2 regions of the Caldimonas taiwanensis NBRC 104434 genome follow, and region 1 is predicted to be linked to the other one. Evidence: predicted binding sites of a transcription regulator. Region 1 holds the regulator's gene; the other holds the start of a gene.
The links. The regulator LexA, encoded in region 1, represses DNA repair genes until DNA is damaged. The targets are predictions, from matches to a motif close to ACTGTATNNNNATACAGT.

Region 1 (5,000 bases):
TCCAGTCCCTCCCCTCGGCCAGCAGCCCCGCCAAGCGACGGGCCGCCTGACCGCCTCGCCCTGCCACTCATCGAAAGGAAAGCCCATGCCTCTTGAAAAAGTTCTCTATCAAGCCCGTGCGACCTCGACCGGAGGCCGTGATGGCCGTTCGATCTCGTCCGACGGCGCGCTCGATGTCCGGCTGAGCACCCCCAAGGAGCTGGGCGGCGCTGGCGGCCCGGGCACCAATCCCGAACAATTGTTCGCTGCCGGATATTCGGCCTGTTTCATTGGCGCGATGAAGTTCGTGGCGGCCCAGCGCAAGATCGCGCTGCCCGCCGACACCTCCATCACGGCGACGGTGGGCATTGGCCCCATCGCGCAGGGCTTCGGCATCGAAGTCGACCTGGAGGTATCGATCCCCGGCATGGACCGTGCCCAGGCCGAGGCCCTGGTGCAAGCGGCTCACCAGGTGTGTCCGTACTCCAACGCCACACGCAACAACATCGACGTGCGTCTCAAAGTGGTCTGAACGCCACGCGCCTCGGCTCACACCGGCATCAGCGCCAGCATCAGGGCCACACGGGCCTTGGCTGGCGTCAAGGTGCCCACCGAGGGCCATCCTCGCGGATGCGCCCCCAGCACCGGCCCGGCGCCGCAGCGGCTGGCACGCCACACGGTCACCCCTTGCGCCTGAGCTTCGGCCAAGGCAGCCTCCAAGTCGCGGTGGATGCTGCCATTGCCGGTGCCGGCCACCACCAAGCCTCGCACACCGGCGTGCACCAACGCCCGCACGGCTTCTCCCCGCGCCCCCGCCGTGCTGGTGACGATCTCCACCCAGGGCCAGGCAGCCGGCTCCAAGGCCCACACGCGTTCCCAGTCCAGCGCCTGCCCCTCGGGCCAGGGGCGCAGCAAGCGCAAGCTGCCAGCCTCCACCAGCGCCACCGGGCCGGCATCGCCCGAATCGAACGCATCCACTTGATAGGTGTGGGCCTTGCGCACATCGGCCGCTGCATGCACCCGGCCGCACAACACCGCCACGACGCCGCGGGCACCGGGCCAGGCAGCCACCGTCATTGCATCGACCAGGTTTTGGGGGCCGTCGGCCGACAATGCCGTGGCCGGACGCATGGCCGCCGTCAGCACCACCGGCTTGCTCGGTGCCAGCACGGACTGCAGGAACCAGGCCGTTTCCTCCAAGGTGTCGGTCCCGTGGGTGACGACGACCCCCGCCACCTCGGGCCGTGCCAGCGCCTGTGCGACCGCCTGGGCCAGCTCGCGCCAGACGCCGAAGTCCATGTCTTTGCTGTCCACTTGGGCCAGCTGATGCACTTCCAACGGTGCGCCGCTCAGTGAAGGCACCGCCGCCACCAACTGCGCCACCCCCAGCTGCGCTGCCGTGTAGCCGGTATGGTCGGACGCACTGCTGCCCACACCGGCAATCGTGCCTCCCGTGCCGATGACCACGATCGTGTTTGAATGGCTTTGCATTTTCTTCGAGACTGGATAAAAATACAGATACTGGATGCGCAACCAGTGGGTGCGTGCTCAGAAGGCCTGCGGGCCTGTGCTCGCGCGACCGCGCCCGGTCGATAGTCTCCATCATTCCTTGCCGGTCCATGGACATGTCCGAGACCCCGAAGCTCACGGCCCGTCAGCAACAAATTCTCGAGCTCATCCAAAGCGCGATCGAGCGCACCGGCGCGCCGCCCACGCGGGCCGAGATCGCCGCTGAGCTCGGCTTCCGCTCGGCCAATGCCGCCGAGGAACATCTGCAAGCCCTGGCCCGCAAAGGCGTCATCGAACTGGTGGGAGGCACCTCGCGAGGCATCCGGCTCAAGTCTGACACATTGCGCTCGCTGGCCGAGTCGCGCATTCGCCAGTTCAGCCTGCCTCTGCCGGGGCTGGCTCAGCTCGCCTTGCCTCTGGTGGGCCGGGTGGCCGCGGGCAGTCCCATCTTGGCGCAAGAGCACATCGATCAGACGTATCACGTCGAAGCCAGTTTGTTTCAGCGCAAACCCGACTTTCTGCTCAAAGTGCGTGGCATGAGCATGCGCGACGCTGGCATCCTCGACGGAGACCTGTTGGCCGTGCAGGCCACTCGCGAGGCCAAGAACGGCCAGATCGTCGTGGCCCGCCTGGGCGACGAGGTCACGGTCAAGCGTTTTCGCCGTCAGCGAGGTCACATCGAACTGCTGGCCGAGAACCCCGACTACCCCACGATCATCGTCGAGCCCGGACAAGACTTCGAGCTCGAAGGCATTGCCGTGGGGCTGATTCGCAACACCATGTTGATGTAGCCGCATCGCCTCCGGCCCACTGCAGGTGGTGGGCGCCAGCGCGAGGAGGACATCGCCTCGCACAGGCCCTGCAGTTGGCCCGCTGCGCCTCCAGGCGAAGCACCCGTCCCAATCCTGCCGAATGTCATGAGCTTGGTAGATCTTCGGAGATGGACATGAACGACACGGCTTCCCTGCCCCCCTGGTGGCGACGTTTGCGCTTGCGGCCTCGCCGGGCCACACCGGAGCGTCTGCCCACTGGGCATGCGAGCCTGGATGCGGCCCTGCCGGGTGGAGGTTGGCAGGCTGGACAGGTGTTGGAAGTATGCGGCCCGCAGGAGGGTGCCGCCGCATGGCGTCTGCTGGAAACCGCCATCGAGCGCGCTGCGCGAGCGGGCCGACCGGTGGCTCTGGTGCAACCGCCGCACACTGTGCACCGCCGACTGGAGCCGGGGTTCGGCACGGGTCCGCTCAGCTGCTGCTGGCCTGGCCCACAAGGCGCGCGCGTCGTCGAGGCGGGCGTGCAATGGCTGCAAACCCACCCCGGGGGAATGCTGTTGTTGTGGGCCTCGGACATGCCGACGGCAGCTTGGCGAGCGCTGTCACGCGCCGCCCGCCGCCACGCGGCCCATGTCTTGCTCATGCGCCCGGCCTCGTCGCGCTGGGATGACAGCCCGGCCGACGTCCGGCTGAGTCTGTTGCCGGGCCGGGGGCGCCACTGGGACGTGCACGTGCAAACCCCCGCTAGTGCAGCCGCGGTGTTGCTGCGGGTGTCACTCGACGAGGCTGGCGGTGCGAAGCCCTCAGCCGGGCTCGCCCCCATGTCCGCCCTGAAAGTGGCCGTCGATCCGACCGACCGACGCCGCACGGCCTTGTGCGGCACCTTGGCTCAGGTCTGTGACGAACTCGAACGCCTGGCCCGCCGCGAAGCCGAAGGCTGGCCTCTGGCGGCCTGAACGAGGCAGATCGGCAAGCGCGTCGACCCTCTCAAGCAGGGTTCGGCACGCTCGCCGCGGCCACGAGCCGCCGGGTGTAAGGATGCCGTGGGGCATCGAGCACTTCATGCATCTGGCCGGACTCGACCACTTCACCGTCCTTCATCACGATCACGTGGTGGGCCATCGCACGGATCACATCCACATCGTGGGTGATCAGCAGATACGCCAGGCCGTGCTCACGCTGCAGGCGCTGCAACAGGGCGAGAACCTGCTTCTGGATGGTCACATCCAGCGCGCTGGTGGGTTCGTCCAGCACCAGCAGCTGAGGTCTGACGATCAGCGCGCGCGCAATCGCCAAGCGCTGCCGCTGCCCACCGGAGAACTCATGCGGATAACGGGCGAGCAAGCCTGGAAACTGCGCTTCGGTAAGGCCCACATCGGCCAAGGTCTGGCGCACGCGCTCGCGTCGGGCATGGGCATCCAAGGCCGGCTCGTGCACCCGCAGCCCCTCGCCAATGAGTTCCTCGACCGTCATGCGAGGCGACAGCGACGAAAACGGATCCTGAAAGACCACCTGGGCCACCCGCCGCAAAGGACGATCGGCCCGTGGCGAGCCTTGCCAGGAGGCACCTGCCAGGCGCAGCTCGCCTGAGCTGGGCACCAACCCCAGCACGGCCATGGCCAGGGTGGATTTGCCCGATCCCGATTCACCGATCACCCCCAAGGTCTGACGCGGGGCCAAGTTCAGGCTCGCACTGCGAACGGCCACGAACTCACCGCGACGGAACCAGCCTCGCAAGCCAGGCCTTGGAACGGGATAGACCACCCGCAGCGACCGGGTGCGCAACAAATCGTCCTGTGTGGATGAGGCGCTCACGCCCTCGACCACATCGCGCTCGGGTCGGCTGTCGATCAGTTTGCGGGTATAGGGATGCCGCGGGCGGCCAAAGACCTCGGCCACCGTGCCTTCTTCCACGAGATGGCCGCTTTCCATCACGGCCACCCGGTCGGCAAAGCGGCGCACCAGGTGCAGGTCGTGGGTGATCATCAGCACGGCCATGCCGCGGCGACGCTGCAAATCATCCAACAGATCCAGGATTTGCACACGCAAGGTCACGTCCAGCGCCGTGGTGGGTTCGTCGGCCAGCAACAGGCGCGGTTCACCGGCCAAGGCCATGGCGATCATGGCGCGTTGACGCTGCCCGCCGGACAGCTGATGCGGATAGGCCCGCGCACGGCGTTCCGGCTCGGAGATGCCTGTGTCGGCCAGCAATTGCACCGCCTTGTCCCAAGCGTGCGCCGCGCTCAGCCCTTTTTTGAGCTGCAGCACTTCGACGATCTGATCGCCCACGGTGTACAGCGGATTGAGGGCCGTCATCGGCTCCTGAAAAATCACGGCGACATCCTCGCCTCGAACGGCGCGCAGTGCCCGCTCGTCGAGCGACAACAGATCGCGTCGGTCGCCCTGAGCCCCTTGCAACCAGACCTGTCCGTGCACCTGGGCCGAGGGCACCAGGCGCAGCAGGCTCAAGGCCGTGACGGTCTTGCCCGAGCCCGATTCACCCACCAGAGCCAGTTTCTCGCCAGGCCGCACATGCAGGTCCACACCATGCACCACTTCCTTGCCGCCAAAGCTCACGCGCAGTCCGCGCACCTCCAACAGTGCATCGCTCATGCCTGCGCCTCCTGGGTCATGCTCGGCATGGACGGGCGCGGCTGGGCTTCGGGCGGATCAGGCATGCGCGGATCCAAGGCATTGCGCAGCGCATCGCCCATGAAAGTCAGCAACAGCAAGGTCAGCACC
Region 2 (5,000 bases), on a different contig from region 1:
CGTCAAGGACATGCTGTTTTGCATGAAGGAGCTGGCTGGTTTGGACGAGGTGGCCAAGCTGCCTGGTTTCGAGGATGCCGGCGTGGAAACCGCCCAGGCCGTTCTGGAGGAATGCGCCCGGTTCAATGAGGGGGTGGTCGCTCCGCTCAATGTGGAAGGCGACCGCAACCCCAGCGCCTGGAAGGACGGGCAAGTCTTCACGACGCCTGGCTTCAAGGAGGCTTTCCGTCAGTTTGCAGAAGGGGGCTGGCAGGGTCTGCAGCACCCGACCGACTTCGGTGGTCAGGGCCTGCCCAAGACCATCGGTGCGGCCTGCATCGAGATGATCAACAGTGCCAATCTGAGTTTTGCACTGTGTCCGCTGCTGACCGATGGGGCGATCGAGGCCTTGTTGACCGCCGGCTCGCCCGAGCAGCAGCGCACCTACATTCCCAAGATGATCTCGGGGCAGTGGACCGGCACGATGAACCTCACCGAGCCGCAAGCGGGTTCGGACCTGGCGCTGGTGCGCACGCGCGCCGAGCCACAGCCAGATGGCACCTACAAGCTGTTTGGCACCAAGATCTTCATCACTTACGGTGAGCATGACATGGCCGAGAACATCGTCCATCTCGTGCTGGCGCGTGTCACCGGCGCGCCCGAAGGGGTGAAGGGCATCTCGTTGTTCATCGTGCCGAAGTTCTTGGTTCGGCCCGATGGGTCGATCGGTGAACGCAACGATGTGCACTGCGTGAGCATCGAGCACAAGCTTGGCATCAAGGCCAGCCCGACGGCAGTGTTGCAGTTTGGCGACCACGGCGGCGCGGTGGGTTACCTGGTGGGTCAGGAAAACCGCGGTCTGGAGTACATGTTCATCATGATGAACGCGGCTCGCTATGCCGTGGGTGTCCAAGGCATTGCGGTGGCCGAGCGGGCTTATCAGTTGGCAGCGGCGTATGCCAAGGAGCGTATCCAGTCGCGGCCGGTGGACGGGTCTCGGCCTGGCAGCGCGCCGATCATCCACCATCCGGATGTGCGCCGGATGTTGATGACGATGCGCGCCTATACGGAAGGCTGCCGTGCGATGGCCATCACTGCCGCAGCGGCCTATGACGCGGCTCATGCACACCCGGACGAGAAGGAGCGCCAGCGCAATCAGGCTTTCTATGAGTTCATGGTGCCGCTGGTCAAGGGCTACAGCACCGAGATGAGCTTGGAGGTGACCAGCCTGGGGGTGCAGGTGCACGGGGGGATGGGCTTCATCGAGGAGACGGGGGCCGCCCAGCATTACCGAGACGCTCGCATTTTGCCCATCTATGAGGGCACCACGGCGATCCAAGCCAATGATTTGGTGGGCCGCAAGACGGTGCGCGATGGGGGCCAGGTGGCCAAGGCCATCGCTGCGCAGATCGCCAACACCGAGGCGGACTTGGCCCGTCGCGACAGTGTGGCCGCCCGTGCCATGCTCCAGCGCCTGCAAGCGGCCCGAGAAGCTTTCGTGCAGGTGGTGGATTTCATCGTGGCCCAAGCCAAGAGCCGACCGAATGCGGTCTACGCCGGCAGCGTGCCGTATTTGATGCTTGCCGGCAATGTGGTGGCAGGTTGGCAGATGGCGCGGGCCTTGATGGTGGCCGAGGATCGGCTGGCTGCCGGCGAGGACACGGCCTTCATGCAGGCCAAGATCGCCACGGCGCGCTTCTATGCCGAGCACATCCTGGCCAAGGCGCCAGCGGTGCGTGAGGCGATCGTCAATGGCGCCGACAGCGTCATGGGCTTGGACATCGAAGCATTCTGAGTCTCGAGGAGCATCCCGTGCCTTTGCCGACCATCCTTCAGAACTTGCCGCTGCCAGTCATCGGCTCGCCGTTGTTCATCATCAGCAATCCACGGCTCGTGATCGAGCAGTGCAAGGCCGGCATCGTGGGTTCGATGCCGGCGCTCAATGCGCGGCCGGCCTCTCAGCTGGACGAGTGGCTGGCCGAGATCACCGAGACGCTGGCGGCTTATAACCGCCAGCATCCGGACCGCCCGGCCGCCCCGTTTGCGATCAACCAGATCGTGCACAAGAGCAATGACCGGCTCGAGCACGACATGGCCTTGTGCGAGAAGTACAAGGTGCCCATCATCATCACCTCGTTGGGGGCCCGCACGGATGTGAACGAGGCGGTGCATCGCTGGGGTGGAGTCGTGTTGCACGACATCATCAACAACACCTTTGCCCGCAAAGCCATCGACAAAGGGGCGGATGGCTTGATTGCCGTGGCGGCCGGGGCCGGCGGTCATGCAGGCACGACCAGTCCTTTCGCGCTGGTGCAAGAGATTCGGGAGTGGTTCGACGGCCCCTTGGCGCTGTCCGGGGCGATTGCCACGGGGCGCGCGATCTTGGCGGCGCGGGCCATGGGGGCGGACTTCGCTTACATCGGCTCGGCTTTCATCGCCACCGAAGAGGCGCGCGCCGTCGATGAATACAAGCGCATGATCACCGAAAGCACCAGCCAGGACATCGTCTATTCGAACCTTTTCACCGGGGTGCACGGCAATTATTTGCGCGGCTCCATCGTGCGTGCCGGGTTGGATCCGGACAATCTGGCCGTCAGCGACCCGAGCAAGATGAATTTCGGCGGCGAAGGGGCGAAAAAGGCCTGGAAGGACATCTGGGGCGCCGGCCAAGGGGTGGGGGCCATCAAAGAGGTGGTGCCCGCGCGCGTGTTGATCGAGCGTTTACGCAGCGAGTATCTGGCCGCCAAGGCGCAGTTGTGCGCAGCTTGATGCGGCGGCCCGGCGTTCGCACGGTCCGCGGGCCGGGTGGACGCTGAGCCGCCGGCCTGGACTTCCAGCGGTTCGGCATCTATACTGTATATCTATACAGTTACCGATGGGTCCCGGCATGGCCGAACCTCCATGGTCTCCAGTGGTGATCAAGGGCCGCGGCACGGGCTGGCGGCTGGCGCATCGTTTCGAAAGCCAGGAGCGCGAATGGTTTGACGATGGATGGGCCCCGGGGGCGCAGGCCGAGTCTGCCGCTGAGGGGGCCGTCGCGCATCCTCCTCGCAGCGAGGTGATGGAAGAGCGCGTGCGCTCGCTGCTCAGCCCGAACGACTCCCCAGACATTCCCTTCGAGTGGTCGATCAATCCCTACCGGGGCTGTGAGCACGGCTGCATCTACTGTTACGCCCGCCCCACGCACAGCTACCTGAATCTTTCGCCCGGGCTGGATTTCGAAACGAAGCTGGTGGCCAAGGTGAACGCGGCCGAGGTGCTGGCCCAGGAGCTGGCGCGACCAAGGCACCGAGTCAGCCCGATCAATATCGGCTCGGCGACCGATGCCTATCAGCCCATCGAGCGTCGCTTGCGGATCACGCGGGCGGTGCTGGAGGTGTTGCACCGCTGCAAACACCCTTACACCATCGTTACCAAGTCCTCAGGGGTGGAACGGGACCTGGACCTGATTGCCGCCGATGCGGCCGAGCGCAGGGCCATGGTCTTCGTGAGCGTGACGACACTCGATGCGGCGCTGAGTCGCCGTCTGGAGCCCCGTGCGGCGGCGCCCCACCGCCGATTGCAGACGGTGCGGACTCTGGCGCGCGCCGGTGTGCCGGTGGGCGTGAATGTCGCCCCGATCATTCCTTTTTTGAACGAGCCGGAGATCGAGCGGCTCGTCCAGGCGGCAGCCGAGGCCGGCGCCAGGTCGATTCACTACACCGTGTTGCGGCTGCCGTGGGAGGTGAGCCCTTTGTTTCAGCGCTGGCTGCAAGATCATCTGCCGCAGCGGGCCGCACGCATCATGGCACGGGTGCGTGAGTTGCGGGGCGGCAAGGACTATGAGGCCGAATTCGGCGTGCGCATGAAGGGTCAGGGGGTGTGGGCGCAGCTCATCGCCCAGCGCGTGGACAAAGCCTGCGCCCGCGCCGGGCTGGCGCGCCACGCACCGCGTCTGGATGCGACGGCTTTCCGACCTCCTGGTGACGCACGCCAGGCCGAGCTGTTTTGACGCAGGGATCTGATGCGAGGGGGCCGAAGCGGGGGCATCAGAAGCGGATGGTCAGCGTCAGGCCCAAGGCCCACAGGCCTCGGCGCGCTTCGGCCGCTGTCTCGCGTTCGCGGAAGTGACCCAGGGAGACCTGACCGAGCAGCCAGTCTTCGTGCAGTGCTTGCTCCCAGCTCAGTTGCAGACCGTATTCCTCGACCTTGACACCGCCTCCTTCACGACCGCGGAAAAGCGCCTCGGTGGACAGCAGGCGCTGGTTGCCGAAGAACTGGTACAGACCGAGGTTGCTCGACCATTCGACGCGCTGGCTGCGTTGGGTGTAGGTGGCCGCGTGGAGCCAGCGCCCGATCAGGGTGGGGTTGACCTCATGCTCGTACGACACCGCGGTGGTGGATCCGACGCGGTCATCGCGGGTCCAGAAAACGGTTTCGCGCAAATGCAGCCGGTCGGCGGGGCCGAGTTCCCACTGGTGCCGGTAGCGCAGCTGTGCATAGGGTTTGATGCCTCCGCGCAGGCCCAAGCGGGCATCGAAACCGGCCCCGGCATGGACGCCCAGCCCAGCAAAGAAGGTTTCTTGGCCGGAGCCGGGGGGCTGCAAACGCTGTTCGCGGCTGAGGGGCTGCGGCTGGTCGGTCACCAGGTCTCGGGCGTCGTCTCGTCCGACGAACAGCCGTGCAGAGCGCTGTTCGATGTTGGGCAGCCGGAAGCTGGCGTTGAAGCGGGCCCCCAGCCGGGGCGCATGCTGTTGCCGCAGCAGCAACCGCACTTGGAAGACGCCGTCGCTCACAGAGCCGCCGTCTTCGAAGGGATGGTCGCCAAACCAACCGTCCACGCCGCGGGCCAGCCACTCGGCGGATGCGCGTAGGGACTGCCGGGCCGAGCTGGCGATGTCCACCATCGGGGAGGCCGGCTCCCCGGGAGGGGAGTCGGCCAGCGCCATGGCTGGCAGGATCAAGATCGCGAACTGACACCAGGCGCTGAGGCGCGGGGCAGGGCATCGTGAGCGTGCAGAAGGCGCGTACGTGGTGGACAT

Region 2: the regulator LexA is predicted to act here: its motif matches at 2,832-2,849, upstream of CTA01S_RS03435 (PA0069 family radical SAM protein).

Annotation. Positions count from the first base shown of each region.
Region 1 is NZ_BCWK01000004.1:105,279-110,278, forward strand. Features, by position in the region: gene CTA01S_RS04990 (MarR family winged helix-turn-helix transcriptional regulator) at 1-50, shown strand, start outside; gene CTA01S_RS04995 (organic hydroperoxide resistance protein) at 86-511, shown strand; gene CTA01S_RS05000 (asparaginase) at 529-1,470, opposite strand; gene lexA (transcriptional repressor LexA) at 1,605-2,279, shown strand; gene CTA01S_RS05010 (hypothetical protein) at 2,435-3,214, shown strand; gene CTA01S_RS05015 (ABC transporter ATP-binding protein) at 3,246-4,871, opposite strand; gene CTA01S_RS05020 (ABC transporter permease) at 4,868-5,000, opposite strand, start outside.
Region 2 is NZ_BCWK01000003.1:18,650-23,649, reverse strand. Features, by position in the region: gene CTA01S_RS03445 (acyl-CoA dehydrogenase) at 1-1,774, shown strand, start outside; gene CTA01S_RS03440 (NAD(P)H-dependent flavin oxidoreductase) at 1,792-2,748, shown strand; gene CTA01S_RS03435 (PA0069 family radical SAM protein) at 2,867-3,970, shown strand; gene CTA01S_RS03430 (hypothetical protein) at 4,008-4,907, opposite strand.